4 regions of the Streptomyces violaceus genome follow, and region 3 is predicted to be linked to each of the others. Evidence: riboswitches for the same ligand, from Rfam matches in the RefSeq annotation. Region 3 holds a riboswitch; each other region holds the start of a gene.
The links. Region 3 has a riboswitch for cyclic di-AMP ahead of OG542_RS05475 (M23 family metallopeptidase). Riboswitches for the same ligand answer to the same signal wherever they lie in the genome.

Region 1: it holds a riboswitch for cyclic di-AMP, as region 3 does, so the genes downstream of both, OG542_RS16315 (transglycosylase SLT domain-containing protein) here and OG542_RS05475 (M23 family metallopeptidase) in region 3, are expected to answer to the same signal.
Region 2: it holds a riboswitch for cyclic di-AMP, as region 3 does, so the genes downstream of both, OG542_RS24150 (transglycosylase family protein) here and OG542_RS05475 (M23 family metallopeptidase) in region 3, are expected to answer to the same signal.
Region 4: it holds a riboswitch for cyclic di-AMP, as region 3 does, so the genes downstream of both, OG542_RS21425 (M23 family metallopeptidase) here and OG542_RS05475 (M23 family metallopeptidase) in region 3, are expected to answer to the same signal.

What each region holds. Positions count from the first base shown of each region.
Region 1 covers NZ_CP107911.1:3,642,513-3,649,870, reverse strand. The annotation lists gene OG542_RS16325 (GNAT family N-acetyltransferase) at 1-654, opposite strand, end outside; gene OG542_RS16320 (HAD family hydrolase) at 880-1,737, shown strand; gene OG542_RS16315 (transglycosylase SLT domain-containing protein) at 1,701-2,477, opposite strand; cyclic di-AMP (ydaO/yuaA leader) riboswitch at 2,481-2,655, opposite strand; gene OG542_RS16310 (polyprenyl synthetase family protein) at 3,160-4,170, shown strand; gene OG542_RS16305 (LolA family protein) at 4,402-5,652, shown strand; gene OG542_RS16300 (ABC transporter ATP-binding protein) at 5,690-6,676, shown strand; gene OG542_RS16295 (ABC transporter permease) at 6,663-7,358, shown strand, end outside.
Region 2 covers NZ_CP107911.1:5,323,597-5,330,954, forward strand. The annotation lists gene OG542_RS24135 (nucleoside triphosphate pyrophosphohydrolase) at 81-1,112, shown strand; gene OG542_RS24140 (cytochrome P450 family protein) at 1,157-2,422, shown strand; gene OG542_RS24145 (transglycosylase family protein) at 2,570-3,526, shown strand; cyclic di-AMP (ydaO/yuaA leader) riboswitch at 3,755-3,921, shown strand; gene OG542_RS24150 (transglycosylase family protein) at 3,926-4,615, shown strand; gene eno (phosphopyruvate hydratase) at 4,873-6,153, shown strand; gene OG542_RS24160 (FtsB family cell division protein) at 6,259-6,735, shown strand; gene OG542_RS24165 (DUF501 domain-containing protein) at 6,801-7,331, shown strand; gene OG542_RS24170 (Ppx/GppA phosphatase family protein) at 7,328-7,358, shown strand, end outside.
Region 3 covers NZ_CP107911.1:1,209,375-1,216,732, forward strand. The annotation lists gene OG542_RS05455 (glutamate dehydrogenase) at 1-551, shown strand, start outside; gene OG542_RS05460 (TetR/AcrR family transcriptional regulator) at 638-1,246, shown strand; gene OG542_RS05465 (SGNH/GDSL hydrolase family protein) at 1,565-2,350, opposite strand; gene OG542_RS05470 (DUF6250 domain-containing protein) at 2,496-3,212, opposite strand; gene OG542_RS05475 (M23 family metallopeptidase) at 3,386-4,300, opposite strand; cyclic di-AMP (ydaO/yuaA leader) riboswitch at 4,303-4,466, opposite strand; gene OG542_RS05480 (alpha-galactosidase) at 4,784-6,859, opposite strand; gene OG542_RS05485 (tyrosine-protein phosphatase) at 7,040-7,358, shown strand, end outside.
Region 4 covers NZ_CP107911.1:4,751,337-4,758,694, reverse strand. The annotation lists gene lhgO (L-2-hydroxyglutarate oxidase) at 1-956, shown strand, start outside; gene trmB (tRNA (guanosine(46)-N7)-methyltransferase TrmB) at 1,055-1,918, shown strand; gene OG542_RS21435 (PrsW family intramembrane metalloprotease) at 1,977-3,368, shown strand; gene OG542_RS21430 (aldo/keto reductase) at 3,396-4,340, opposite strand; gene OG542_RS21425 (M23 family metallopeptidase) at 4,504-5,535, opposite strand; cyclic di-AMP (ydaO/yuaA leader) riboswitch at 5,547-5,703, opposite strand; tRNA gene OG542_RS21420 (tRNA-Met) at 5,999-6,072, opposite strand; gene OG542_RS21415 (dihydrofolate reductase family protein) at 6,165-7,292, opposite strand.

The sequences.
Region 1 (7,358 bases), 2.4 Mb from region 3:
GGCGTACAGCACGGACAGCGTGCCGCCGCACTCCGGTGCCCGGGTCCGGGCCAGCCGTCCCACGAGCCGGGTGATCCACTCCCGTGCGAAGCGGTCCCGCCGGCCCGTCCTGCGGTACTGCGCCGACTTCCACTCCATGAGGGTGCGCAGCGCGGCCGGGTCGCGTTCGTCGAACACGAACCGCGGCTCGCCGACCTGCCGTCCCAGCTTGCGCTCCTTGGCCAGGGTGGTCTTCAGGAACTTCGGCGACTGGGCGCGCAGCACCGACTCGTACGTCTCGTAGCCCTTCTCCACGTCGACGGTATAGGTGGCGTGCTCCTCGGCCGCGTACCGGACGAACAGCCGCTGCTCGGCCTCCAGGTTGTCGAAGGCGAAGCTCGACACCGAGCAGGCCTTGAGGAGCCGGCCCGTGTCCAGGTCCAGGCCCGGCCGCAGGATCGCCCCCTGCGCGTCCGAGACGCCGAGCCCGATCGCCCGGCCCTGTCCCAACGGCCCCCGTTCATGGGGCAGGAAGCCGACCGGCTCCGGCCCCTCGTACACCACAGCGACCCGTGCCTGCGGCCTCACCAGGCCGACGGCTTCGGTGAACTCCGGTTCCATGAATGGGTTGCGCGGTGCCTCGGAGGCAGCGCGCAGTGCGCGCCAGCGCTCCATTTCCCCTTCGCCGAGCTCCCCGGGCCCAGCCACGCGAATGCGCCCACTGCTCAACCCGACCCCCCGATCAAGTCCCCCCTGGACACATGGAAGGTACCGCCCGAGACGGCCCCGACGGTAGGTAGCGGACCATGTTGTTGCCAACTGGTACAGAGGCCTTCAACCGGGCAATCGGCGTGCGCCGGGGGATGAAACGAAGGGGCGCGCTGTCCGTATTCTCTGATCATGGCCGCACCCATCGCATATTCACTCATCGCCACCGACCTGGACGGAACGCTGCTGCGCGGCGACGACACCCTCTCCGACCGGTCGCTCGCCGCGCTCGCGCGGGTGGCGGACACCGGTGCACAGCACCTCGTGGTGACGGGCCGGCCGGCGCCGCGTGTGCGACCGCTCCTCGACGACCTCCGCTGCACGGGGCTCGCGGTGTGCGGGCAGGGCGCGCAGGTGTACGACGCCGGCGCGGACCGGCTGCTGTGGTCCATCACCCTGGACCGGGAACTGGCGGAGACCGCGCTCGGCAAGATCGAGGCCGAGGTGGGGCAGGTGTACGCCGCGGTCGACCAGGACGGGGTCGACGGGCTCACGCTCATCGAGCCGGGCTATCTCATGCCGCACCCGACCCTGCCGGCCGTACGGGTCGACCGGCGCGACGAGCTGTGGGGCGCGCCGATCAGCAAGGTGCTGCTGCGCCATCCCTGTCTGACGGACGACGAGTTGGCGGCGACGGCCCGTTCGGTGGTCGGCTCACTGGCGACGGTGACGATGTCGGGGCCCGGCACGGTCGAGCTCCAGCCGTGCGGCGTCACCAAGGCGACGGGCCTGGCGCTGGCCGCCGAGCATCTGGGGCTGCGGCCGGCGGACACCATCGCCTTCGGTGACATGCCCAACGACATTCCGATGTTCGACTGGGCGGCCCACGGCGTCGCGATGGCGAACGCCCATCCCGAACTCAAGGCCGTGGCCGACGAGGTCACCCTGTCGAACGAGGACGACGGCATCGCCGTCGTCCTCGAACGACTGCTGGGCGGGACGGCTCAGACGGCTCAGTACGGGCCGTTGACGTTGTCGATCGAGCCGTAGCGGTCGGCCGCGTAGTTGCAGGCAGCGGTGATGTTGGCGACCGGGTCGTACGGGTCCCACGACGTGCCGTCCACGTGGTAGGCCTGGAAGGTCGGGTCGATGGTCTGGAGCAGACCCTTGGACGGGGTGCCCTTGGCGGCGTTCGAGTCCCAGTTGTTGATGGCCTGGGGGTTGCCCGACGACTCGCGCATGACGTTGCGGTAGATGCCGTCGTACGAACCCGGGATCCCCTTCTGCGCCATGACGTCCAGCGCCTCGCGGATCCACCCGTCGAGGTTGTTCGCGTAGGTCTTCGCGGAGGCCTGGGTGGCCTTGGCGGCGCCACCGGCGGGCTTCGCGGCCGGCTTGGCGGGGGCGGACGACTTGGTCGCCTTCTTCGCGGCGGCCGCCTTGGTCGTCGACACCTTCAGCTTCAGGCCCGGGTGGATCAGCTTCGGGTCGTCTCCGACGGCGGAGCGGTTGTCCTTGTAGAGCTTCTTCCAGCCGCCCGAGACGTCGTACTTGTCCGCGATGCGGTAGAGCGTGTCGCCCTTGGCCACGGTGTACGTGAGCGACTTGGGCTGGGCCGCCTGGGGCACGGACTGTGCGACGGCGGGTGCGCTCTGCGGCGCCTCGGCGGCGCTCGCGTAGGTGGCTCCGAGGAGCGGGAGGGTGAGTGCCGCTCCGCCGGTGCCTGCGATGGCGACACCTCGGGTGAGCGGGTTGGTTCTGGGGCGACGGTGCTTGCCTCGTCCGGCCATGGCGATGTTCCTCTCCGGCGCCTGCGAGGTGAGCTGTCGGGTTCGGGCCGGGAGGTGCCCGGCCGCGTACGGCGGTGTACTGCCGTGCGCGGCTTAACCCCGAGCCGTGCCGCTGTGCGGACCGGCGACTTACCTGGGTCCCCCGCTCCTGCCCTGCGTGAGTGGTCGGTTCGTGTGGGGGTCCGGGCGGCGGCAGGATTCGGCGTCCGCCGGACAGGCCGGGAACGTATGCGAGAGCACATGTCGGGAACAAGCACCGGAGTCACATATCGCGCGGTTGACCTTGGTCAGGGGTGATTGGTCCGCTTGATCCTTTGCGACTGTCAAGGCTCAACTGGCGTTCGGCTGAAGGGGGTACGGGTTGATGTCGGGGTGGGGCGGCACAGGGGTTAACGTGATTCAACTCACTGATCACGAGCCTGTGGGGCAATTGCCGTCAAAGGGAATTTGCTCAATCGTCATGGCAAATCGTGAATATCTCACTATCGACTGGTAAGTCGATAAATGTCTGTTCTTATGGCCTGATCAAAAACATAACGGTCGTGATCAGATACCACCCGGCCTGTAACCATGGGCGCTGGCGGTGATCGAAACGTGACCGGATACGCTGACTCGAGTGATGGCAGCGACCTATCGACAATCCGCGTAATCACCGGCAGACACAGCAGACAGGAGACCCCTCGTGACCGACGTCGGGCCGTTCGGGCTGAGCGTGCGGGACCAGGCTCTGGAAGCCGATGTCCAGGCCGGGTTGGCGGCTGTCGAGGAAGGCTTGTTCGAGGCCACCAAGAGCGAGGTGCCCTTCATCACGGAGGCCGCCCAGCACCTGGTGCGGGCCGGCGGCAAGCGGTTCCGTCCGCTGCTCGTGATGCTCTCCGCCCAGTTCGGTGACCCGTACGCGCCCGGGATCGTGCCGTCGGCCGTCGTCGTGGAGCTGACCCACCTCGCCACGCTGTACCACGACGACGTGATGGACGAGGCGACGGTGCGCCGCGGAGTGGCGAGTGCGAACACCCGCTGGGGCAACTCCGTCGCGGTCCTCACCGGCGACTTCCTCTTCGCCCGTGCCTCGCACACCCTGGCCGACCTCGGTCCGGAGGCGGTGCGGGTGCAGGCCGAGGCGTTCGAACGGCTGGTGACCGGGCAGATCCTGGAGACGGCCGGACCGCAGGACGGCCGCGACCCCGTCGAGCACTACCTGGACGTGCTGGGCGGCAAGACCGGTTCGCTGGTGGCGGTGTCGTGCCGGTTCGGCGCCATGATGTCCGGCGCCGACGAGACGACCGTGGACGTGCTGACCCAGTACGGCGAGCGGCTCGGCGTCGCCTTCCAGCTCGCGGACGACGTCCTGGACATCGCCTCCGACTCGCACGAGTCCGGCAAGACGCCGGGCACCGATCTGCGCGAGGGCATCCCCACGATGCCGGTGCTGCGGCTGCGCGAGCGGGCGGCCCGGCTCGGGCTCGCGGACGACATCGCCTTGTGCGAGCTGCTGGACTCCGACCTCACCGACGACGAACGGCACGCCGAGGCCCTGCGCCAGCTGCGGGCTCACCCGGCGCTGGAGCAGGCCCGGAAGGACACCGTCCGCTACGCCCAGGACGCCCGCTCGGCCCTGGCCCCCCTGCCCGAGTGCGCCGCGAAGACGGCACTCGTGGAACTGTGCGACGCGGTGGTGCACCGGGCCGGCTAGCCGGTCTTTCCCGCACGACCCCTACGGGTCGGGGGAGAAGCCGCCCCTCCGTGTCATACCCCAGCAGTACGTGGAGTTGAGTCCGGGGTCTGACGTATTTCCCTGGCCGATTTGGTCAGATGGACACCACGGAAACACCACTCCTCACCTGTTCGGGTGAGAATGGCGGCTCAGGGACGAGTGCGTGGACGAACACGGACAGCCGCCGCCGACCACGGAGGTAGGGCACACATGGCACCGTACGCATCCGACGACAGCACGACCGGCGGGGAGGTCGACGAGCAGCGCTCCGGGCGGCGCAAAGCCGCGCGGTACGTCGTCCCGGTCACGGTGATGGGGGTGGCGGCCGCGACGATCGGGCTGGTCCCCGCACTTGCCGACTCCGGTGACCCCGACCTCCCGAAGATCACCGCACAGCAGCTCATCGAGAAGATAGCGAAGTCGGACGTCCAGCAGCTGTCCGGCACCGTGAAGATCAGCACGGACCTCGGGCTGCCGGACCTGGGCGGGCTGGAGAGCAGCCTGATGTCCGGTGCCGCGAGCCCGGACGGGGGCGGCTCCTCCGCCGACCCGACCGCCAAGCTCACCGAACTGGCCTCCGGCACGCACACCCTGCGCGTCGCGGCCGACGGCCCGGACAAGCAGAAGCTGTCGCTGCTGGAGAACGCCGCCGAGTACAGCATCGTCCACAACGGCAAGGACGTCTGGGCCTACGACAGCAAGTCGAACGAGGTCCACCACGGCACGGCCTCCGAGAGCGGCAAGGCTTCCGGGAGCGGCAAGGACCAGCAGCCGCCGGCTACGCCGAAGGACTTCGCCGAGGAGGCCCTCAAGGCCGCCGACGACACGACCTCCGTGACCGTGGACGGCACCGCCCAGGTCGCCGGCCGGGACGCCTACAAGCTGCTCATCAAGCCGAAGCAGTCCGGCTCGACGGTCGGTGCGATCACCGTGGCCGTGGACGCGAAGACGGGCACGCCGCTGAAGTTCACGCTCACCCCGGCGAGCGGCGGCTCCGCCGTCGTCGACGCGGGCTTCACCCAGGTCAGCTTCGCCAAGCCGGCCGCGTCGACCTTCGACTTCACCCCGCCGAAGGGGGCGAAGGTCACGGAGGAGAAGGAATCCGGGAAGGCCTCCGAGAAGGGCTTCGGCAAGGGCTTCGACAAGGGTGAGGCCCGTCGGCACGCCCCGAAGTCCGAGAAGGAGCTCGGCAAGGGCCTCGACGGCATGAAGACCATCGGCGAGGGCTGGAACTCCATAGCCACCTTCGACACCGGCGGCGAGGGCGTGCCCTCCGGCGAGACCGGCGGCGACCTCGGCGGCTTCGTGAACTCGCTCGGCGACAAGGTCACCGGCAAGTTCGGCTCGGGCACGGTCTTCTCGACCCGTCTGGTCAACGCCCTGATCACGGACGACGGCAAGGTCTACGTCGGCCTGGTCACCAAGGACGCGCTCGTGAAGGCGGCCGACGCCGGCAAGTAAGTCCCGCCGACGGGGCATCGAGAGAACGAGGAAGCCGATGGGCGAACCGTCCGCCACGGAGCCGGAGCCGAGCGGCGCGGATGCCGCGGCCGGGGAACCGGTCATCGCCACCCGCGCGCTCACCAAGCGCTACCGAGGCGGACAGCTCGCCGTCGACGGTCTCGACCTGACCGTCCCGGCGGGCAGCGTCTTCGGCTTCCTCGGCCCCAACGGCTCCGGCAAGACCACCACCATCCGCATGCTGATGGGCCTCATCGAGGCCACCTCCGGCACGGCGCGGGTCCTCGGGCAGCCCATGCCCCGGGCCACCCGCGCCGTGCTGCCGCACGTCGGCGCCCTCATCGAGGGGCCGGCCCTCTACGGCTTCCTCTCCGGCCGGGACAACCTCATCCGGTACGACTCGGCCGACCCGGCCGCCGATCCGCGCACCCGAAGGGCCCGGGTCGCCGCAGCCCTGGACCGGGTGGGCCTGACGGCCGCGGGGGGCAAGAAGGCCAAGGCGTACTCACTGGGCATGAAGCAGCGCCTGGGCCTCGCGGCCGCGCTGCTCCAGCCGCGCCGGCTGCTGGTGCTCGACGAGCCGACCAACGGCCTCGACCCGCAGGGCATGCGCGAAATCCGCACCCTGATACGGGAGCTGGCCTCGGACGGCACGACCGTCTTCCTCTCCTCCCACCTGCTCGACGAGATCGAGCAGGTCTGCACGCACGCGGCCGTGATGGCCCAGGGCCGTCTGCTCACCCAGGGCCCGGTCGAGGAGCTGTCCGCCGGCGCACGCGGCCGGCTGGTGGTGACCACGCCGGACTCGGCGGAGGCGGCCCGGGTCCTGAAGGAGCAGGGCGTCGGCGACGTCGTCGTCACCGACGACCGGGTGACCGGCGAACCGCCGGAGCGCGACCTAGCCGACGTGAACGCCGCGCTGGTGACGGCCGGGGTGCGGGTGCGGGGCTTCACGGTCGAACGGGCCTCGCTGGAGGACGCGTTCGTGGCGCTGACGGGGGAGGGTTTCGATGTCGCGGGCTGAAACGGCGAGGGCCGTGCGCCCGGTGAGCCCGCTCTGGACCTTCGGGCTGCTGCGCAGCGAGCTCACCACGACCTTCCGGCGCTGGCGCACCCTCGCGCTGCTGGCCGTGCTGGCGGGCGTGCCCGTGCTGGTCGGTATCGCCGTCAAGATAGAGACGGGCGACGGATCATCGGCGGGCGGCGGGGGCGGCGGAGGACCGGCCTTCATCTCGCAGATCACCAACAACGGCCTGTTCCTCGTCTTCACCGCCCTGGCCGCCACCCTCCCGTTCTTCCTGCCGATGGCGATCGGGGTCGTCGCGGGCGACGCGATCGCCGGCGAGTCGAACGCCGGCACCCTCCGCTATCTGCTCGTCGCCCCGGCCGGCCGCAGCCGCCTGCTGCTCACCAAGTACGCGACCGTCGTCATCTTCTGCCTGGTGGCCACCCTGGTGGTCGCCGTCTCGGCGCTGACGGTCGGCGCGCTGCTGTTCCCGCTGGGCGACCTGACGACCATCTCCGGTACCCGGATCAGCTTCGCCGAGGGCCTGGGCAGAGCCCTGCTGATCGCCCTGGCCGTCGCCGCGTCACTGATCGGCGTCGCGGCGCTGGGCCTGTTCGTCTCGACCCTGACGGGCAGCGGCATCGCGGCGATGGCTACCACCGTCGGCCTGCTGATCACGGTCCAGATCCTCGACCAGATC
Region 2 (7,358 bases), 4.1 Mb from region 3:
GGCGCCGCAGGGGCGCACCCGTCCTCCGGGGCCTGTGGATAACTTCTGGGGCCGTCGGCGGCGTGGGATAGCTTCGAATCGTGAACGCCAACAGTCCCGAAGCCACCCCGCGCCCCGAGCAGGCCACCCCCGGCACGGCCGCCGCCCCCGGCCGCATCGTCCTGCTCACCACCAGCCACCGCGTCGCCCCCGGCCTGCTGTCCTGGCCCGCCTGGCAGGCACTGCACGCGGCCGACCAGGTGCTGTGCGCGGACGGCACCCACCCGCAGCTCCCGTATCTGCGCGAGGCGGGGATCACCGTCGACGAGGCGTCCCCGGCCGCCCAGGAGCTGGTCGACGCCTGTGCCGGGGGCCGCACGGTGGTCGTCGTGGCGACGGGCGAGGGCGAGCCGGCCCTGACGGACGGCCTGGCGCGCCTGGCCGGCACCGGCCGCGTCGACATGCCCGAGCTGGAGCTGCTCCCCGCCTCCTACGACCTGCCGGGCGCCCGCCTCCTCGACCTGGTCCAGGTCATGGACCGCATCCGCGCCGAGTGCCCCTGGTCGTCCCGGCAGACCCACATGGGCCTGGCGAAGTACGGCATCGAGGAGGCGTACGAACTCGTCGAGGCGATCGAGGAGGGCGACCGCGACGAGCTGCGCGAGGAGCTCGGAGACGTCCTCCTCCAGGTCGTCTTCCACGCCCGCATCGCCGAGGAAGGCCGCCCGGAAGATGGGGAGGCCCCCTTCTCCATCGACGACGTGGCCGGCGGCATCGTCGCCAAGCTGATCCACCGCCACCCGCACGTCTTCGGCGACGAGACGGCCACCACCCCCGAGGAGGTCAAGGAGCACTGGCTGCGCACCAAGGCGGTCGAGAAGCAGCGCACCTCCGTCACCGAGGGCATCCCCCTCGGCCAGCCAGGCCTGGCCCTCGCCGCCAAGCTGGCCTCCCGGGCCCGCACCGCGAACCTGGACATACCGCTCCCACCCGTCGAAGGCATCGGCTACGACCTCCTGGCCCTGGCGGTCCGCGCCGAGTCGGAGGGAGTGGACCCGGAGGCGGCCCTGAGGGCGGCGGCCCGCGCGTACCGGGACGCGATCAGGGAGACCGAGGGCGGAGACCGGGCCTGAGACCGACGGGCGTGACGCGCTCCGCCGCTGCGTAGGGTCATGGCATGCAACATGAAGTGCCCGGGGTGCCCGAGCTGTTTTCGTGGGAGTTCGCCACCGACCCCTACCCTGCCTACGCCTGGCTCCGCGAGCACGCCCCCGTGCACCGGACCAAGCTCCCCAGCGGTGTGGAGGCCTGGCTGGTCACGCGGTACGCCGATGCCAAGCAGACCCTCGCCGACAACCGTCTCTCCAAGAACCCGGCGCATCACCACGAACCCGCGCACGCCAAGGGCAAGACCGGTATCCCCGGGGAGCGCAAGGCCGAGTTGATGACGCATCTGCTCAACATCGATCCGCCGGACCACACCCGGCTGCGGCGGCTCGTGTCCAAGGCGTTCACGCCCCGCCGGGTCGCCGAGTTCGAGCAGCGGGTTCAGGAGCTCACCGACGGTCTCATCGACGGGTTCGCGGAGCGGGGGTCCGCCGACCTGATCCACGAGTTCGCCTTCCCGCTCCCCATCTACGCCATCTGCGACCTGCTCGGCGTCCCCCGCGAGGACCAGGACGACTTCCGGGACTGGGCGGGCATGATGATCCGTCACCAGGGCGGACCCCGGGGCGGCGTGGCGCGGTCCGTGAAGAAGATGCGCGGCTACCTCGCCGACCTCATCCACCGCAAGCGGGAGGCGCTGCCCGCCGAACCCACCCCCGGCGAGGACCTCATCTCCGGTCTCATCCGCGCCTCCGACCACGGCGAGCACCTCACCGAGAACGAGGCCGCAGCCATGGCCTTCATCCTGCTGTTCGCCGGTTTCGAGACGACCGTGAACCTGATCGGCAACGGAACCTACGCCCTGCTCACCCACCCCGAGCAGCGCACCCGGCTCCAGGCCTCCCTCGCCGCCGGGGAGAGAGGCCTCCTGGAGACCGGCGTCGAGGAACTCCTGCGCTTCGACGGCCCCGTCGAGCTCGCCACCTGGCGCTTCGCCACGCAGCCGCTCACCATCGGAGGGCAGCACATCGAGGCCGGCGACCCGGTGCTCGTCGTCCTGGCCGCCGCGGACCGGGACCCGGAGCGGTTCGCCGATCCGGACGTGCTCGACCTCGCCCGCCGCGACAACCAGCACCTCGGGTATGGCCACGGCATCCACTACTGCCTCGGCGCCCCCCTCGCCCGTCTGGAGGGCCAGACCGCCCTCGCCACGCTCCTCACCCGCCTCCCGGACCTCCGGCTCGCGGCCGACCCGGCCGAGCTGAGGTGGCGCGGCGGCCTGATCATGCGCGGGCTGCGCACCCTGCCGGTGGAGTTCACGCCCGCCCAAAGGTGACACGCCGTCAGGACTGTGATCTTCACGTGATCTACGCGGCATTAACTTGTGACAAGTGATCGTCTGCCTATACGTTCACCCATCATCAGCGCGGCCTGGGAAATCCGGCGCCGCGCCGGTCACTGCCCTCTTGCGAAAGGTCTCCGTATGCTCTCCGGGAACGGTCGGCACCGTCGCCCCCGCCAGGCTCCGGCTCTCCTCGTCGCGGCCGGAGTGACCGGCTCCGCCATCGCGATCCCGCTCCTCGGAGCCTCCGGCGCCAGCGCGGCCGACGGCACGACCTGGGACCGGATCGCGGACTGCGAGACCGGCGGCGCCTGGAGCCAGAACAGCGGCAACGGATACTTCGGCGGCCTGCAGTTGTCCCAGGAGGACTGGGAGAACCACGGCGGCCTCGACTACGCCCCGAGCGCCGACCTGGCCAGCCGTTCCCAGCAGATAGCCGTGGCCGAGAGAATCCTCGCCGACCAGGGAGCCGGCGCCTGGCGTACCTGCGGACTGCTCTCCGGCCTCGAGCAGGACAAGAAGTCGTCTGACTCGGATGACTCGTCTGGTTCGTCGGATTCATCCGGATTGCTCGACTCCCTCGGTTCCTCCCCTTCGCCGTCCGACTCGCCGACCCCTGACGAGTCGTCGACCTCGAAGGACGATTCCGCTACGTCCGACAAGTCGCCCGACTCCGAGGAGTCCGCTTCGCGGGACCAGGAGCCCGACAGCTCCCCGTCGACGACGCCCGAGCGTGACAGGTCCGGCAACTCGCGGCAGGACGACGACTCTTCGGCTCTCACCGAGACCGGCACCGACACCGGCTCCGGCCGTCACCGCGGCCCCAGTGCCGACGAAACCCAAACGCCCGAGAACGGCCGCACGGACGACTCCACGGGCCGTCACGCCTCGCGCGACGAGGAGGGCTCCCGCGACACGTCCGAGGGTGCCTACATCGTGGGTATCGGCGACAGTCTCTGGTCCATCGCCGACTCCCTTGACGTCAGCGGCGGATGGCACGAGCTCTATGACGGCAACAAGAAGGCTGTCGGTACCGACCCGAACCTCATCCGCCCCGGTCAGACGCTCACGGTAGAGGGCGAAGCGGGCGAGAAGTAGTTGTTCGGGCAGTGCGGAAACAGGGGCGGAAGTCGCCCCGAACCCGCGCGAGTTCGCGTCATGATTCGCGGCTAATGTCCCGTTTGGGGTCCGTGAGAGATAGATCTCAGAAGCCCTGATCGTCTTTGAAATTCGGCGGATCGCGTGGCTACGGTCGGGACCGCTCGTCACCACGAGCCCCGGCTGCCGCAACGCCGAATCCTGCCAGCGGCCGTACGGGAACAGTCGTCGCGTCAAGCGCCGTAGGCAGGAGCGGGGGACCCAAGGTAAGTGCCCGACCGGCCGGTTGCGCCGGAAGGGCTTGGGGTGAAGCCGTGTCCCGGGAGGGGCGCGGCCGGGCAACTCAACCGGCCCGAACCCGACAGCTCACCTCGCAGGCGTCGGTGAGGGGATCCTTCCATGCTGTTTTCCAGCAAGGGCAAGCACCGCCGTCCGTCCAAGGCCAGCCGTGCCATCGCCGTCGCCGGTGTCACCGGCGCCGCTGTCGCCGCCCCGCTGATGGCGGCCGGCGGCGCTTCCGCCGCCACCGCCTCCGAGTGGGACGCCGTCGCCCAGTGCGAGGCCGGCGGCAACTGGTCCATCAACACCGGCAACGGCTACTACGGCGGTCTGCAGTTCTCCGCCTCCACCTGGTCCGGCTACGGCGGTACCAAGTACGCCGCCACCGCCGACCAGGCCACCAAGGAGCAGCAGATCGAGATCGGCGAGAAGGTCCTCGCGGGCCAGGGCAAGGGTGCCTGGCCGGTCTGCGGCAAGGGCCTGTCGAGCGCCGGCTACAGCGGCGGCGGCTCCTCCTCGAGCGACTCCGGCAGCTCCTCGCAGCAGAGCACCGAGTCCCGCGAGACCCAGCAGCAGCCGGCCTCCCGCTCCGACGAGCGCCCGGCCGCCAAGAAGACCGTCACCACCCCGACCGGCAAGAAGGTCAAGAAGGGCGACGGCGAGTACAAGGTCGTCAAGGGCGAGACCCTCAGCTCGATCGCGGCGGACGAGAAGGTCGAGGGCGGCTGGGAGAAGCTGTTCCAGCTGAACAAGGACATCGTCGAGGACGCCAACCTCATCTACCCGGGCCAGCAGCTGCACCTGAAGTAAGCAGCGGCTCTCAAGGGCTCCCCGCCCCGGCGCGTGTTCCCCCGTACGCGCCGGGGCGGGGTTTCTTCTGCCGGACTTTTCCGTCACCGTCTTTGTTCCGTTCGGAAACAATTTACTCTCGGTTCTGTCCATGGGGTGGGCGACCCGGTGGCCGATCGGCCCGAGCCGGTTAGGCTCATGTCGCGAGCCACCACGGCCCGCACCTCGCCGGGTCCACGCGACCCGCGTACCCAGCGTCACATCAGAAGGAGATGCTCGTGCCGTCCATCGACGTCGTCGTAGCCCGGGAAATCCTGGACTCCCGAGGCAACCCCACGGTCGAGGTCGAGGTCGGCCTCGACGACGGCAGCACCGGTCGTGCCGCCGTCCCGTCCGGCGCCTCCACGGGCGCCTTCGAGGCCATCGAGCTGCGTGACGGCGACTCGAACCGCTACCTGGGCAAGGGTGTGGAGAAGGCCGTCCTCGCGGTCATCGAGCAGATCGGCCCGGAGCTCGTCGGCTACGACGCCACCGAGCAGCGCCTGATCGACCAGGCGATGTTCGACCTGGACGCCACCGACAACAAGGGCTCCCTCGGCGCCAACGCCATCCTCGGCGTCTCCCTCGCCGTCGCCCACGCCGCCTCCGAGGCCAGCGACCTGCCGCTCTTCCGCTACCTGGGCGGCCCGAACGCGCACCTGCTGCCGGTGCCGATGATGAACATCCTGAACGGCGGCTCGCACGCCGACTCCAACGTGGACATCCAGGAGTTCATGATCGCCCCGATCGGCGCGGAGTCCTTCTCCGAGGCGCTGCGCTGGGGCGCCGAGGTCTACCACACGCTGAAGAAGGTCCTGAAGAGCAAGGGCCTGGCCACCGGCCTCGGCGACGAGGGCGGCTTCGCCCCCAACCTCGGCTCCAACCGCGAGGCCCTCGACCTCATCCTCGAGGCGATCAAGGAGGCCGGCTACACGCCCGGCGAGCAGATCGCCCTCGCCCTCGACGTGGCCGCGTCCGAGTTCTACAAGGACGGCGCCTACACCTTCGAGGGCAAGACGCGCTCCGCCGCCGAGATGACCGAGTACTACGCCGAGCTCGTCGACGCGTACCCGCTCGTCTCCATCGAGGACCCGCTGTACGAGGACGACTGGGACGGCTGGAAGACCATCACCGACAAGCTCGGCGACAAGGTCCAGCTCGTCGGCGACGACCTGTTCGTCACCAACCCCGAGCGTCTGGCCCGCGGCATCGACGAGAACGCCGCCAACGCGCTCCTGGTCAAGGTCAACCAGATCGGCTCGCTGACCGAGACCCTGGACGCCGTCGAGCTGGCCCAGCGCAACGGCTTCAAGTGCATGATGTCCCACCGCTCCGGCGAGACCGAGGACGTCACCATCGCCGACCTGGCCGTCGCCACCAACTGCGGCCAGATCAAGACCGGCGCCCCGGCCCGCTCCGAGCGCGTCGCCAAGTACAACCAGCTGCTGCGCATCGAGGAGATCCTCGACGACGCGGCGGTCTACGCCGGCCGCAGCGCCTTCCCGCGCTTCAAGGGCTGACGCACAGCTTCATAGGAAGCGTCGTACGTACGTCCCCGGACTCGGTCCCGTACCGTGTCCGGGGACGTACGCGCGTATGACGGTGCAGCGGGAGAGCGGGGAGACATGGCCGTGAAGGACCGGGACCGTTTCTCCACCTCGACCAGGATCCGGCTGCTCGGCGAGCAGACCGCGGCCCGGGTCTACCGCTCCCAGACCCGGCGCCAGGCCCGCCGCTCCCGGCTGACCGGCCGCGCCGCGCTGCTCGCCCTGGTGATGTGCACGCTGATCGTGGCGCTGGCCTACCCGATGCGGGAGTACGTCTCCCAGCGCGCCGAGATCGACGACCTCCAGCGCGAACAGCAGCAGGCCCGCCAACGTGTCGAACGGTTGCGCGACCAGAAGGCGCGCTGGCAGGACGACGCGTACGCGGAGCAGCAGATCCGGCAGCGGTTGCACTACGTCATGCCGGGGGAGACGGGATTCATCGTCGTCGACCCGCACGCGGCGCGGCAGTCACACGCCGTGCTCGGGACGGCCGACCGCCCCTGGTACGCGAACGTATGGGACGGCGTCGACAAGTCCGACGCCTCCGAACGGTGAACCGAAGACCAGCCGGTCATCCGACTCGCATATCTGACTCAAAGAAAGACAGCCTGAAGACAGTCATGGAAACGCCCCCGCCGACCACCCCGCGCACCGAGCCCACCGACGCGGACGTCGAGGCCTTCAAGCAGCAGCTCGGCCGGCCCCCGCGCGGTCTGCGCGCGATCGCGCACCGGTGCCCGTGCGGGCACCCGGACGTCGTCGAGACGGCACCGCGGCTGCCGGACGGAACGCCGTTCCCCACGCTGTACTACCTGACGTGCCCGCGCGCCGCCTCGGCGATCGGCACGCTGGAGGCGAACGGCGTGATGAAGGAGATGACCGAGCGGCTGGCCTCGGACCCCGAGCTGGCGGCGGCCTACCGGGCGGCGCACGAGGACTACATCAGGCGCCGGGACGAGATCGAGGAGCTGAAGAACTTCCCCAGCGCGGGCGGCATGCCGGACCGGGTGAAGTGCCTGCACGTGCTGGTGGCGCACTCGCTGGCCGCGGGGCCCGGCGTGAACCCGCTCGGCGACGAGGCGATCGAGATGCTGCCGGAGTGGTGGCGCAAGGGCCCGTGCGTGACGAATGCCGAGGAGGCCGCCCAGTGACCCGTGTCGCCGCCGTGGACTGCGGTA
Region 3 (7,358 bases):
GGCTCACGGTCGTGGCCGTCGCCGACCTCAAGGGCACGATCGCCAACCCGGCGGGCCTGGACGTCGAGGCGCTGCTGGCCGCGCGGGACGCCCACGGCACCGTGGACCGCTCCGCGCTGCGGCCCGGCGACCGCGACCTGTCCGGCGACGCGTGGCTGTCGGCCGACACGGACGTCCTGGTACCCGCTGCCGTCTCATACGCGATCGACGACGAGAACCAGGAGCGGATCACCGCCCGCTGGGTCGTCGAGGCGGCCAACATGCCCGTACGACCGGAGGCGGAGCCGCTGCTGGCCGCGCGCGGGGTGACCGTGCTGCCGGACGTGGTGGTCAACTCCGGGACGAACGCCTGGTGGTGGTGGACGCTCTTCGGGGATATCGGCGCCGACGCGGAGGAAGCGTTCGCCCGCACCCGCGGCTCGATGCGGGCCCTGGTGGAGCGGATGCTGGCCCGCGCGCAGGCCGACGGGACGACGCCGCGCGCGGCCGCCCACGCGATCGCGGCGGACCGGCTGCCGCTGATCGCGGAGCGCTTCGGCTGGTACCGGTGACGGACGGCGAACCGGCCGCGCGCCCCCTGCCGGACCGGCCGAATCCACACGTCAAGAGGGTGCACCCGCCTGTGTAGGGTGACGGCGTGACGAGAGTCCGGTTGAGCGTGGCGGAACGGCGCGGGGACCTGCTGCGGGCCGCCGTCGAGCAGATCGAGGCCCGAGGTGTGACGGCGGTCCGCATAGCCGACATCGCCTCGGTGCTCGGTGTGAGCAACGCGCTGGTCCTCTATCACTTCTCGACGAAGGAACAGCTCGTGGCCGCCGCGTTCCGGCACGCGGCGGAGGGGGACCTCGCGCAGCTGCGCAAGCTGCTGGGCCGCCGCACGTCGGCGCTGCGCCGGCTGCGGTCGGCCGTACGGTGGTACGCCCCGACGGGCCAGGCCAAGGGCTGGCGGCTGTGGATCGAAGGCTGGGCGGCGGCACTGCGCGAGCCCGCGCTGCGGGAGGTCGCCCAGGACCTCGACCGGCAGTGGAAGGCGTCCATCGCCGAGGTCATCGCGGAGGGTGTGGCGGCCGGGGAGTTCCACTGCCCCGACCCGCACGGCACGGCCCTGCGCCTCACCGCCCTGCTCGACGGGCTCGCCGTCCAGCTGACGTCCTACGAGGGCGCGGTGCCGCGGGCGCGGGCGCAGGAGTGGGTGGAAAAGGCCCTGTCTCGCGAACTGGGCTTGGAATCAGCGGCCTTGCCATAAGCCACCCAGCATCGGTGCTGGGGCCGGGTGGGTCCGCAGCCCGGCGTAGCGGGGTGCCTCCCCCACTCTCGGCTTCGCTCGAGCGGGGGGACCCCCACCGCCCACCCGTGCCGCCCCCAGCGGCACGCATGCCCGCAGCTGAGCGGACCCGCACCCGCCGACGCACGGAAGGGGCCGTGTCGGGGGGTGTCCGCCCGCAGCGGTTGGCGCGTCAACGAACAGCGAGTCGGTATCCGACCCCATCGCGCCGTTCCGAGGACGGACACCCCCCGACACGGCCCCGACCCACACCCGGCGAACAGGCGCAGACGCGCACCGTCACGCCACCGAACCGATCCGCAGCCTGATGTCCTCCGGCGACAGCGCCCCCTTGGCCGTCACATGGTCCCCCGACGACTCCCCGCGCAGCCGGCGCCCGATCCATGGCACCAGGAACTCGCGTGCCCAGTGGACATCGTCCCGCCGGATGTCGAGGGTGCCGCGCACCGGCAGCGGAGGCCATTCCTGCTCGGGATCGGCCGGCACGTCGAGGCCGAGCACCTGCCCCGCGCGGAGCGCCACGCGCGTGTGCCCCTCGGGCGACAGGTGCAGCCGGTCGGCGTCCCAGGCCCGACGGTCCTGGACACTGCGCAGGGACCACAGGTCGAGCACCGGGCAGCCGTACCGGTCGGCGACGGCCCGGACATGCCCGTTGTACGTGGCGATCTTGCCGCGCAGGTGCTTGAGCACGGGCATGCGACGGGTGTCGAACCCGGTCGTCACCATCACCGTGCCGGCCACGGCGGTGAGCTCGGCAATGGCCCGCTCGAAGCGCTCGGCCACCTCGTCCGGGTCGGTGCCGGGCCGGAGGATGTCATTGCCCCCGGCGCAGAACGAGACGAGGTCCGGGGCCATGTCGACGGCCCGCGGGAGCTGGTTCGCCACGATCTGGTCGAGGAGCTTTCCGCGTACGGCAAGGTTGGTGTATTGGAAGTCGCCTTCGGGCCTGCGGTCGGCGAGCAGGACGGCGAACCTGTCGGCCCAGCCGACGAACGCCCCGTCGGGGCCGGGATCGCCAACGCCCTCGGTGAAGCTGTCCCCCACCGCCACGTACGACCCGATCACCGCTCTGCTGTCACTCTTCGAATCGTCTGCCACAGCCGCTCATAATTCACCCTCGAATGTGACCTACGCGACCGTAGGAAGGGGTTGACGGACGGTGAGATAAGCCACTGCTAAAGTGTTCGCCAACTTCGGAATAGGCCGCCCGTCAGAGATGTTGCGGGGTCAGTCGCCAGACCCGGAAGCCCGTGATCCGGAAGTGACTCCACACGGTCCGGAAGGCGAAGTGCCCGCTCGTGTACGGCTGTGGGTCGGTGTAGTCGAAGACGAGGCGCCCGTTGTTCCACCATCGCACCGTCGACCCGTCGGAGACGATCCGGACCCGGTTCGGCTCGCCCGGGACCAGCAGCGGCTCTGTGTAGTCGTAGATCAGGGGACGCACACCGGCCAGGCCCACGTAACGCCGAAGCCGGGTCGTGCTGTTGTAGTTGGCCCCGTACCCGGCGTAGTACGTCGTCAGGTGGTCGTACTCCTCCAGCGCCCCGCCACGCGACGTCGCGAAGAGGTCGTCCGGGGAGCGGACGTCGGTCGCGTTCCAGAAGTTGTTGAGGTCCGAGACCCGGTCGTTGACCCCACCCTCGGAGACGGGCGTGGCGGTGTACTCGAGGACGTACGGCCCTTCGATCCGCTGCCGGAACCAGACGGTCGCTCCGCTCGGTACGTCGATCTCCAGGACCCCGCGGGAGGCGGTGACGGTGCCGCCGTCCTGGAGTTCGGTCGCCCACCTGCCGAGGCCGTGGCAGAAGTCGTCGTGGGCGATCAGGCGGCGGTGACGGGGAGCGGCGTTCGCGGTCGCCGCCGGGGCGAGGGCGGCCAGGGCGGCTCCGGCGGCCAGGGCTCCGAACGTTCTCCGGGTGGTCGGCACGGGACACAACTCCTTCGGAAAGCGCTTGCACTCACGACGGGATCACTGTGTCCCAACTGCCGCGTCCTGTCGATCCCTTGAGACGATCGGCGGCCGCGCACACACCGAAGGCCGGACCCGGGGATCAGGGTCCGGCCTTCGGCCGCGTGTCAGGCAGGTGGTCGTGCGGTCGGTCAGCCCACGGAGACGCCGTGCGAGCGCAGGTAGGCGACCGGGTCCAGGTCCGAGCCGTAGTCCGGCGTGGTGCGGATCTCGAAGTGCAGGTGCGGTCCGGTCACGTTGCCGGTCGCACCGGACAGGCCGATCTGCTGCCCGGCGGTCACAGTTTGGCCGGCCGAGACGGAGAGCGAGGAGAGGTGGGCGTACTGCGCGTACTTGCCGTCCTCGAGCTGGATGACGACCTGGTTGCCGTACGCGCCGCCCCAGCCGGCGGAGACGACCGTGCCCGCGCCGACGGCCTTGAGCGAGGTGCCGGTCGGGACGACGAAGTCGACACCGGTGTGGTAGCCGCTGGACCACATGTTGCCGGACATGTGGTACGGCGTGCCGACAGAGGCGCCGTCCACCGGAAGGCTGAAGCCGGAAGCCTCGGCGGCCGGCTTGGCGGCAGCCGGCTTCGCGGCGGTGTCGGCCTTGGAGGACGACTCGCCGGCGGACGACTTCTCGGCCGAAGCCTTCGGCGCCTTCGGCGCGGACGACTGCGCCTTGGGCTCACCCGCCGCCTTCTTGCCGACCGAGAGCTTCAGGCCCGGGTGGATCAGCGACGGGTCGGCACCGACCGCGTCACGGTTGTCGGCGTAGAGCTTCTTCCAGCCACCGCTGACGTTCTGGTCTTCGGCGATCTTCGCGAGATAGTCGCCGGCCTTCACGGTGTACGTGCGAGCGCCCGTGGCCTTTTCGGCGGCCTTCTTCCCGGCGGCCGGAGCGGACTGGACGGCCTTTTTCGGAGCCGACTGCGGGGTGGCGGCGTGGGCGCCGGCGGCCCCCATGAGCGGAAGGGCGAGGGCGGCCCCGCCGGTTCCGGCGACGGCGATGGAGCGGGTGAAGCGCTGGGTCTTCGGGCGGCGGTGCTTACCCTTCGCGGGCATGGCGATTTCCTCTCCGTCGCCTGCGAGGTGAGCTGTCGGGTTCGGGCTGGAGATGCCCGGCCGCGCCGAGGCGCGGCTTAACCCCAAGCCGTTCCGGGAACCGGAACAGGCGTCTTACCTGTGGGTCCCCCGCTCCTGCCGTACGTCGGGTCAGCGTGTGGGGCTCCGGGCGGCGGCAGGATTAGGCGTCCGTCCGGATTGGTGTGGAACGTAAGCGACCAAGACGCAATGGGACAAGCTTGCGGTTGCCGGTGAGAGCGTTTTTCTTGACGCGTCGGCACATTTCCCGTCACCGAGCGTGGATTACCGATCTCCGACTTTCCTCAATGTCCCTGAATAACGCAGGAATTACGTGAACATGACGACAACAGATCGTCACGAATATGACGATGGTCACGCACCCCGACCTCATCTCCTTTACGATCGGGGCACGTTATACCGAAGCACCTTAAGTGCCCTATTCGCCTTATTCGGACAGAACGACTACTTGAGCCTAAGGCGGACGACCGCGGCATCCAGGTCGCCCCGCAGGCCGACTCGCAGCCCATGATGGGCGAGTACGACCCCTCGGTGAACTTCGCCCGTTTCAAGGCATTCGTACGTCGCTGTCGGGTCGAGGCCTCGCAGCCGGAGCGCCGGAACAGGCTCGCCGTAGCGCTGCGCCTGGAGCCAGGCGAGGACGACGGTCTCGTCACCGAGGACGTACTGGACCGCACTCAGGCCGCCCTCCGGGGGCCGCAGCCGGTACAGGTCGCCGCGCTGCACCACGGGCCGGATCTCCTTGTAGAGCCCCACCCACTGCCGCGCCTCGGCGAGCTCCTCCGCCGTCCACTTCGTGAGGTCGCCGCCCACCCCGAGCACCCCGGCCATGGCACTGACGAACCGGAACCGCAGGGAGCTGGCCCGCTGGTTGAGCATGGCGTTCGGACTGTCGGTGACCCAGGCGGCCATGACCCGGGCCGGATGGATCTGGCTGAAGCCGTGCTGGATGGCGAGCCGGTCGAGCGGGTCGGTGTTGTCGGAGGTCCACACCTGGTCCGTACGGCCCAGCACCCCGAGGTCGATCCGGCCGCCGCCGCCCGAGCAGGACTCGAAGGCCACGCCCGGGTGGGCCGCCCGCAGTCGGTCCAGCAGGCCGTACAGGGCGCGGACGTGGTCGACCCACAGCCGCTGCGGGTAGGGGTCGTCCGGCCAGCCGGCATCGGAGAAGCAGCGGTTGAAGTCCCACTTGACGTAGTCGATCGGCGCACCGGAGAGCAGCCCGTCGAGCCGCTCCCACAGGTACTCCTGGACGTCCTCGCGGGCGAGGTTCAATACGAGCTGATTGCGGAACTCCGTCCGCTTTCGTCCCGTTTGGTGCTGCACCCAGTCGGGGTGCGCGCGGTACAGGTCGCTGTCCGCGTTGACCATCTCCGGCTCGACCCAGATCCCGAACTGCATGCCGAGACCGTGCACATGGTCGGCGAGCGGCTTCAGCCCGCCCGGGAAGCGGTCGGGGTTGGGCGTCCAGTCACCGAGCCCGGCCCGGTCGCTGGTCCGGGACCCGAACCAGCCGTCGTCGACCACGAACAGCTCGACGCCCATGGCCGCGGCCCGCGCGGCGAGCGCCCGCTGCTGCTCCTCGGAGATGTCGAACTCGGTGGCCTCCCAGGAGTTGAACAGCACCGGCCGGTCCCGGTCCGCGTCCGGGACGACGTGGGTCCGCTGGTAGGCGTGCCAGGAGCGGCTCGCCCCGCCGAAGCCGCCGTCGCTCCAGAGCCCGGCGAAGACGGGGGTCGTGTACGACTCGCCCGTGCCCAGCATCAGCAGGCCCGAGTCGTCGTAGCCGGCGCCGCCGGTGATCTGCACACGGGCGTCCGGGAGCTGGGCCACGGCGACGCGCCAGGACCCGGACCAGCCCAGTGCGCAGCTGTAGACCTCGCCGCGCTCCTCGGTGGCGTCGGTGTCGAGGGCGACCCACGGCAGGTGCTGGTGGGAGGTGTGGCCGCGGCGGCTGCCGATGACCTTCTCGCCGTGGGTGAGGGCGGAGCGCGTCAGCCGCGACTCGGCGCCCCAGCGGCCGTGCAGCTGGGACAGCCGCCAGGTATCCCGGTCGGGCAGGGTCCAGGTGGCGGAGTCGGCGCGCAGCAGCTCGACGGCCGGCCCCCGGTTGTCCAGGGTCACCCAGCGCTCGACCACATCCGTCGAGGAACGCATCCGGTAGTGCAGCGTGACGGCGAGGTCGCCGTCACGGAACCGCAGCCGCAGCTCTCCGTCCTCGGTGTCGTGCCCCTCGAGCACCCACTCGGTGCCGCGCCGCTCGGGCGTGCGTACGGACAGGGCGGGGCGGACGAAACGGGGGCCGCCCTCGACCGGGTACTCCTCGCGCCCGTCGAGCGGGGCCTCGAAGGGCCAGTAGTCCGGCAGCGGCCGGACGGCGAGGGCCTCGGCGTCGGCGAGGCCGATCCGTGGGCCCCAGTGCAGGTGCAGCAGCTCGTCCCGGTCGGTGACATGGACGGCGTAGCTGCTGGCCGGCCCGGAGAGCACCCACGTACGACCGTCTTCGGAGATGTCCACCATCATGCCCTCACAGATTCGAACAAGCCCGATCAGGTGCGACCAGACGGCAACATCATCAAGGGCTGTGGGGGCTCCGGGCAACGTCTGTGGACAACTCATTGCCCCAGGCAGGCATGTCGTATCGTCGAGTGGTGCCCGCCGACGAGCCGCGGCGGGCGGCGCCGAAGGGGAGGAGCCCTCGTGACACAGCAGGTCCCGTCGACCGAGCCCGAGCTGGCCGGAGTGCGCAACTTCCGTGATGTGGGCGGACTTCCGACCGTGGACGGACGGCGGGTGCGCCAGGGAGTGCTGTTCCGCAGCGGCCACCTCGCGCACGCGACCGGTGAGGACGCCGCCTTCCTGACCACCCTGGGCCTGCACACGATCTTCGACTTCCGCAACGGGGCCGACCAGAAGCTCGAGGGGCCGGACGTCGAGCTGCCGGGCGTGCGCAATGTGAACCTGCCGCTGAGCGACCCCGCCGAGGGCGCCGAGTTCTGGAAGATGGTCCGCGACGGCG
Region 4 (7,358 bases), 3.5 Mb from region 3:
TCTGCGCCGAGTACGGCATCGCGCACTCCGTCACCGGCAAGCTGATCGTCGCGACCGACCGCTCCGAGCTGCCCCGCCTGCACGCCCTCGTGCAGCGCGGCCGGGAGAACGGGATCCCGGTGCGGGAGCTGTGCGCGTCCCAGATCATGGAGTACGAGCCGGAGGTGCGGGGCCTCGCCGCCATACACGTCGGCACGACCGGCATCTGCGACTTCGTCGCGGTCGCCCGCCAGCTGGCCCACGGCTCGGGCGCGGAGATCCGCTACGGCACACGGGTCGTGCGCATCGACCGCCGCCCCGAGCTGGGCGTCGCCGCGCTCACGGCGGCCGGGGACGTGGTGCGCGGCCGGGTCCTGGTGAACTGCGCGGGCCTGTACAGCGACGAGATCGCCCGGCTGACCGGGGACGACCCGGACGTCCAGATCGTGCCGTTCCGGGGCGAGTACTACGAACTCGCCCGGCCGGAGCTCGTACGGGGCCTGGTCTACCCCGTCCCCGACCCGGCGTTCCCGTTCCTCGGGGTGCATCTCACACGCGGCATCGACGGCGGTGTCCACGTCGGGCCCAACGCGGTGCCGGCGCTGGCCCGCGAAGGCTATGGATGGGGCACGGTCCGCTGGCGCGAGCTGGGGTCGACCCTGACCTGGCCGGGATCGTGGCGGATCGCGCGCCGGCACTGGCGGTACGGGGCGGGTGAGCTGCGGCGGTCGCTGTCCAAGGCGGCGTTCACGGACGCGGTGGGCAGATTGCTGCCCGGGGTGTCCGAGGAGGATCTGGTGCCGACGGCCGCGGGGGTGCGGGCCCAGGCCGTCCTGCGGGACGGCACGCTGGTGGACGACTTCCTGATCCGCGAGGGTGCTCGCACGGTGCACGTGCTGAACGCTCCCTCACCTGCGGCTACGGCGTCCCTGCCGATCGGTCGGGAGGTGGCGCGGAGGGCGCTGAGCGGGCTGTGACGCCGGGTCCGGGCGGGTCCGCGAGGCGGCGGAGCGGGGTGCCGCGGCCTCGCCCCCACCGCATCCCCTTACGCGACGGCCGTAAAATCGGCCTCACTGTGTCTGACTCCGTGAATACCCCCGAAAGCCCCCAGCCGCCCACCACCCCCGACGGCGAGCACCCCGACCACGCGCCCGGTGTTTCCATCCGGCACACGCGGGCCAAGGGTGAGCCGCGCTTTCCCGACGGGCCGAAGGCCGATCCCGCCGGATCGCACTTCGAGCGGCGTATCCGGAGTTTTCAGCCGCGGCGCAGCAGGGTGACCGCGGGGCAGGCGGACGCGCTGCAGCGGTTGTGGCCCAAGTGGGGACTGGACATCGACGGGCACCAGAGGCTCGACCTCGCCGAGCTGTTCGGCAACGACAATCCCGTCGTCCTGGAGATCGGCTTCGGCATGGGCGAGGCGACCGCCCAGATGGCCGCCGCCGACCCCCGCACCAACATCCTCGCCGTCGATGTCCACACCCCCGGCCAGGGCAATCTGCTCAATCTCGCCGACCGGGACGGCATGTCCAACATCCGGGTCGCGAACGGTGACGCGATCATCCTGCTCCGCGAGATGCTCACCCCGGACTCCCTCGACGGCCTCCGCGTCTACTTCCCCGACCCCTGGCCCAAGAAGCGGCACCACAAGCGCAGGCTCATCCAGCCCGACTTCCTGACCCTCGCCGCGACCCGCATCAAGCCCGGCGGGACGGTTCACTGCGCCACCGACTGGGAACCGTACGCCGAGCAGATGCTCGAGGTCCTCACCGCACACCCCGACTTCGAGAACACGCAGGCGGACGGCGGTTTCGCGCCCCGTCCCGACTTCCGCCCCCTGACCCGTTTCGAGGGCCAGGGACTGGACAAGGGACATGTCGTGAACGACCTCCTCTTCCGTCGCGTACAGCACGTGGAGCAACCCCCCGCCGGCGCCTGACCGCCTCCGGTTCTCTCCCGCCTGCGGACAGCGCCCATCCGTCGTTAGGGTCAATGCCGTGGCCACCTGCCCCCCACATCCGTCGTACCCCAGCGGTCCCCCCGACGGCGTGCCCCTCGCCGGCCTCTCTGCCGGCGGACCTCTGCGGCACGCCCACTGGTGGCAGCGCGCCTGGGTGCGCTACGGCGCGCTGTCCACACTCCTCGTGATCTCCGGCCTCGTCATCCTCGCCCTGGTCCGCGAGGAGACCGGCACGGAAGGGTTCCTGGTGGGGCTCGGGCTGGCCGTCCTCCCGGTCCCCCTGCTGATAGCCGCGTTCCGCTGGCTGGACCGGGTCGAACCGGGCCCCTGGCGGAACCTGCTGTTCTCCTTCGCCTGGGGAGCCTGCGCGGCGGCGCTGATAGCGATCGTCGCCAACAGCTTCGCGACCCAGTGGATAGCGACGGCGACCGCGGACCCGACGAGAGCGGACACCCTCGGCGCGACCGTCATCGCGCCGGTGGTCGAGGAGTCGGCCAAGGCGGCCGCCGTCTTACTGGTCTTCCTCTTCCGTCGGCGTGACTTCACCGGCATCGTCGACGGAGTCGTCATCGCCGGCGTCACGGCCACCGGCTTCGCGTTCACGGAGAACATCCTCTACCTGGGCATCGCCTTCGGCACCGACCAGCTCGCCGGGCACAGCGGCATCGCCTCCGTCACGGCGGCGACCTTCTTCGTGCGGATCGTCATGTCGCCGTTCGCGCACCCGCTCTTCACCGTCCTCACGGGCATCGGCTTCGGCATCTCCGCGCTCTCGGCGGACCGCCGGCACATCCGCCGCGTTGCCTTCCCCCTCTCCGGGCTGCTGCTCGCGATGGGCATGCACGCGATGTGGAACGGCTCGTCGGCGTTCGGCGAGTACGGGTTCTTCGCCGTGTACGCGGCGTTCATGGTGCCCATCTTCGGGCTGCTGACATGGCTGGTGATCTGGACGCGGCAGCGGGAGCTGAGGACCGTACGGACGGAGCTGCCCCCGTACGCCGTCGCCGGCTGGCTGACTCCGGCCGAGCCGTACGCGCTCGGCTCGATGCGGGCCCGGCGCATCGCCCGCCAGTACGCCCGCCGCCACGCGGGGAAGACCGCGGCGCGGGCGGTGGCGCAGTACGAGGCCTACGCCACGTCTCTGGCGTTCCTGCGGCACCGGGGCCGCCGCGGCCGCGCCGGGGCCGACTTCGTCGTACGGGAACGGGAACTGCTGGAGGAACTGTGGCGGCGCCGGGAGGCGGCCCGCCCCGCGCTGGACCACGCGGCGCGGATCACGGCCCCTCCCGTGCCGGTGGCGGCACCGCCCTGGCCGGTGTACGGGGCGTACGGGTACGGCCATCCGACGACGCCGTACTACTCCGCCCCGGCGACGCCGTACCCCGCGTACGAGACGGCGTACCCCGCGTACAACCCGTACCGGTCGTAGCCGAGGCGGCCGGCCCACGCGGACCGCTCAGGCCGAAGCCTCCGTGAGACGGCCGACCTCCGCCTCCGTCAGCGTGAGCTCCCCGACCTCGACCAGCGCCGGCAGCTGCTCCACCGTCCGCGCGGACGCGATCGGCGCCGCCACCGTCGGCCGGGCCGCGAGCCAGGCCAGGGCGACCGTCGCGACGGGGGCGTCGTGGGCCGCGGCGATCTCGTCAAGGGCGTCGAGGACCCGCAGGCCCCGCTCGGTCTCCAGGTGCTTGGCGGCACCGCCGGCCCGCGCGCTGTCGACGGTCGTGCCGGGCCGGTACTTGCCGGTGAGGAAGCCGGACGCGAGCGCGTAGTACGGGACGGCCGCCAGGCCGGAGCGCTCGGCGAGGTCCTGGAGCTCACCCTCGTAGGTGTCGCGGGAGACCAGGTTGTAGTGGGGCTGGAGCGCCACATAGCGGGCGAGGCCCTCGCGGTCGGAGAACTCCAGGGAGGCCCGCAGCCGCTCCGCCGAGATGTTGGAGGCGGCTATGTGCCGCACCTTGCCGGCCTTCACCAGGTCGTCGAGCGCCCCGATGATCTCCTCCACCGGCACGTCGGGCTGGTCGAAGTGGGTGTAGTAGAGGTCGATGTAGTCGGTGCGCAGGCGGCGCAGCGAGGCGTCGGCAGCGGCCTTGATGTTGGCGGCGGACAGGCCCTGGAACTCGGGGTGCTGGCTGACCTTGGTGGCCACGACGACGTCGGCGCGGTTGCCGCGCGCCTGAAGCCACTTGCCGAGGACGGTCTCGGACTCGCCGCCCTGGTTGCCGTCCACCCACGCCGAGTAGACGTCGGCGGTGTCGACGAAGTTGCCGCCGACGGCGGTGTACGCGTCGAGGACGGCGAACGACCGGTCCTCGTCGGCGGTCCAGCCGAAGACGTTGCCGCCGAGGGCGAGCGGGAAGATTTCGAGGTCGGAGGAGCCGAGCTTGCGAAGAGAAGTCATGCTCCTCGTCAACGGCCGTGCCGGAGCGGCTCATTCCAGGGCGGACGCAAAGGTCCTGTAAACGCCCCCCGTACACACCGGCGACGCACACACCGAAGACCGGTAGCCCTGACGTCGGGGGGTCGTCGTCAGGGCTACCGGTGCTTCGACTGGCTTCTGCCGCTTACGGGTTCAGTCCCTTGCCCCGCAGCCACGCCATCGGGTCGATGCCGCTGCTGGAGCCACCGGAGTGAACCTCGAGGTGCAGGTGGGCCCCGGTGACGTTGCCGGTGGCACCGACGCGGCCGATGACATCGCCCGTGCTGACCTTCTGGCCGACGCTGACGCCGATGGAGGACTGGTGCGCGTACCAGATCTCCGTGCCGTCATCGAGGGTGAGGACGGTCTTGTAGCCGTACGAGCCGTTCCAGCCCGCCTCGGTGATGGTGCCGCTGTGCACCGCCTTGATCGGCGTGCCCGTGGGAGCGGCGAAGTCGAGACCCGTGTGGTAGCCGGAGGACCAGTAGGCGCCGGCCTGACCGAAGCTCGAGGTGAGGGTGTACGAGGAGGTCGGCAGCGTGAACTGCTTGGCGAGGGCGGCGAGCCGCTCGGCCTCGGCCTTCTTCTTGGCCTCCTCCTCCGCCTTCCTCTTGGCTTCGGCGGCCTTGGCCTTGGCCTCCTGCTCCGCCTTGGCCACGGCTTCAGCGGCCGCCTTCTCGGCGGCGTCGGCGGCGTCCTGCGCGGCCTTGGTGTCGATCTGGTCCTGCTGGTACTCGACCTGGGCCATGATCCGGGCGCGCAGCGCCTCGCCGGCACCGGAGGAGTTCTCCTCGGTGTCCGCCGTGACCGTGCCGAGACCGCTGAGCGGAGTCGAGGAACCCGCGGGGGTGTCGTCGTCCGAGATGAGGGAACCCACCGAGGGCAGGTCCGGCACGGAGATGGACACCGGCGGCTTGCCGGTCTGGGCGCTGGCCATGCCGCCCGCGCCCACGGCGGCTATGACGCCGACGCCCAGGACGGTGGAGCTGCGGGCGAGGCCTCCGCCTCGCTGCTTGGTGACGCGATGCCGGCCACGGACGGGACGGATGGATTCCTCGGTGGGGTTCCACTCCTGGAACGGGCCCTCGTCGGTGCGCTGACCGCCGTAGCCGAATTTTTCGGTGTCGCGCTGGTTGCGCGCGAACGGGGCCGCGGGGGCAGGCCGGTTGGACGCCACGTGGGCGTACTCCTTTCCTTCCTTCTCGCCTACCGGGTTAGCTGACGGGTTCGGAGCAGGAAGGTCTCCTACGCGCGTATAACAACCGTGCTTCCACGGCGGTTTACGCCCGATTCACCCCAAGTGGTGGTTCCCCGGTTCCCTTTCGGGATTCGGCGCGTGCGCACGGAGCCGCCTTCTGTGACGGCTGGGACGACCGCGCTGCGTTATCGAACGTTAATAGACCCGGGGAGTGGATTCCAGCGATTCCACTTGATCATTAACCTTTTTCGTGCGGACTTACCTGCCATGACCGGCCCAAATCGGGCGAGTTGACCGCTCCGTAAGTGACTGCTGGGTATTGACGGTGTGTCAGTTGCCATGCGGAGCGATGAGCTGCGCTCACTGGCAGTAACGGAGGTGCGGAAACCCGGAAATACACCGAGGGCCGGAACCCTTTCGGATTCCGGCCCTCGGCCTTCAGTAGCGGGGACAGGATTTGAACCTGCGACCTCTGGGTTATGAGCCCAGCGAGCTACCGAGCTGCTCCACCCCGCGTCGTTGTGATTCCAGTGTACGCCATCCGCGGGACCACTCGTGACCACCCCATGCTGAGCAGGTTGCCGGTGCGGGGTCCGCCCTCGCCTCCCCTACAGCAGATGGCGGTTCGGGGCCTTGGCCCGGTGCTCGTGTTCCGGGAGTGCGACGACCTCCGCCCCGCCGGCCGCCAGCACGCCGCTGCCGTCGGCGTCCGGGACGAAGGTGTCCGGCTCGCGCCAGGCGGTGACCACTCGGCGTACGCCCGCGTCGAGGAGCAGCCGGGCACAGGGTGCGGGGCGGGAGGCGCGGCGGGCACAGGGCTCCAGGCTGCTGTAGACCGTGGCGGTGGCGAGTCGCGGGTCGGACGGGTCGAGCTTCGCCAGGGCCGCCTCCTCGGCGTGCGCGACCGGGTCGTCGCCCTCGCGGGAGTGGCCGCGGGCCAGTTCCGTACCGTCGGCCGCGACCACCACCGCGCCCACGCTGAACGCCGTGTCCGACGGCGGGCAGAGGTCCGCCAGTTCGCAGGCGAGGGCCAGCCAGTGGTGGTCGGCCGCGGTGGCGAGGGAGCCGGTACCGGGGGCGGTGGGTTCGTACCGCATCAGGACGACGTCCTCGATGGGCCGCGTCTCCAGCAGCCGGAGCCGGCCGCCCTGGTAGCCGCCGGGCCCGAAGAGGCGGGGCGCCTTCGGATCGCCCACGAAGAGCGGGGCGAGGACCAGCTGGAGTTCGTCGGCGAGGCCCTGGGTGAGGAGCTGGGTGTGGATCAGGCCGCCGCCCTCGACCATGAGCCGTCGCACACCCCGTACGTCGTGCAGGTGGGTGAGGAGCCGCCGCCAGTCGAGGTCGGTGCCGAGGGGGACCACGTCGGTGGCGAGGCCGAGGGCCCGGGCACGCTCGGCGCCCTGGTCGCTCGTGTAGAGGACCTTCTCGCCGCCGGTGTGCCAGAACCGCGCCTCCGGGTCGAGGTCGCCCGAGCCGCTGACGGTCACCTTGAGGGGGTATGCCGGCCGGCCGGCGGCTGTGCGGGCGGCGCGCCGCTCGTCCGAGTTGACCAGCAGGCGCGGGTTGTCGGCGCGGATGGTGCCGGCGCCGACCAGGATCGCGTCGACGGACGCCCGGACCTCGTCGACCCGGTCGAAGTCGGCCGGGCCGGACAGCAGCAGGCGTTCGGGCCCGGTGTCGTCCAGGTAGCCGTCGAGGGAGACGGCGGCGGACAGCAGGACGTACGGGTGAGGCATCGACGCTCCCCGGTCGGGTGGGACGGCGGACCGGCGGGATCGAACTCGCCGGGTCTTGGTTCAAGT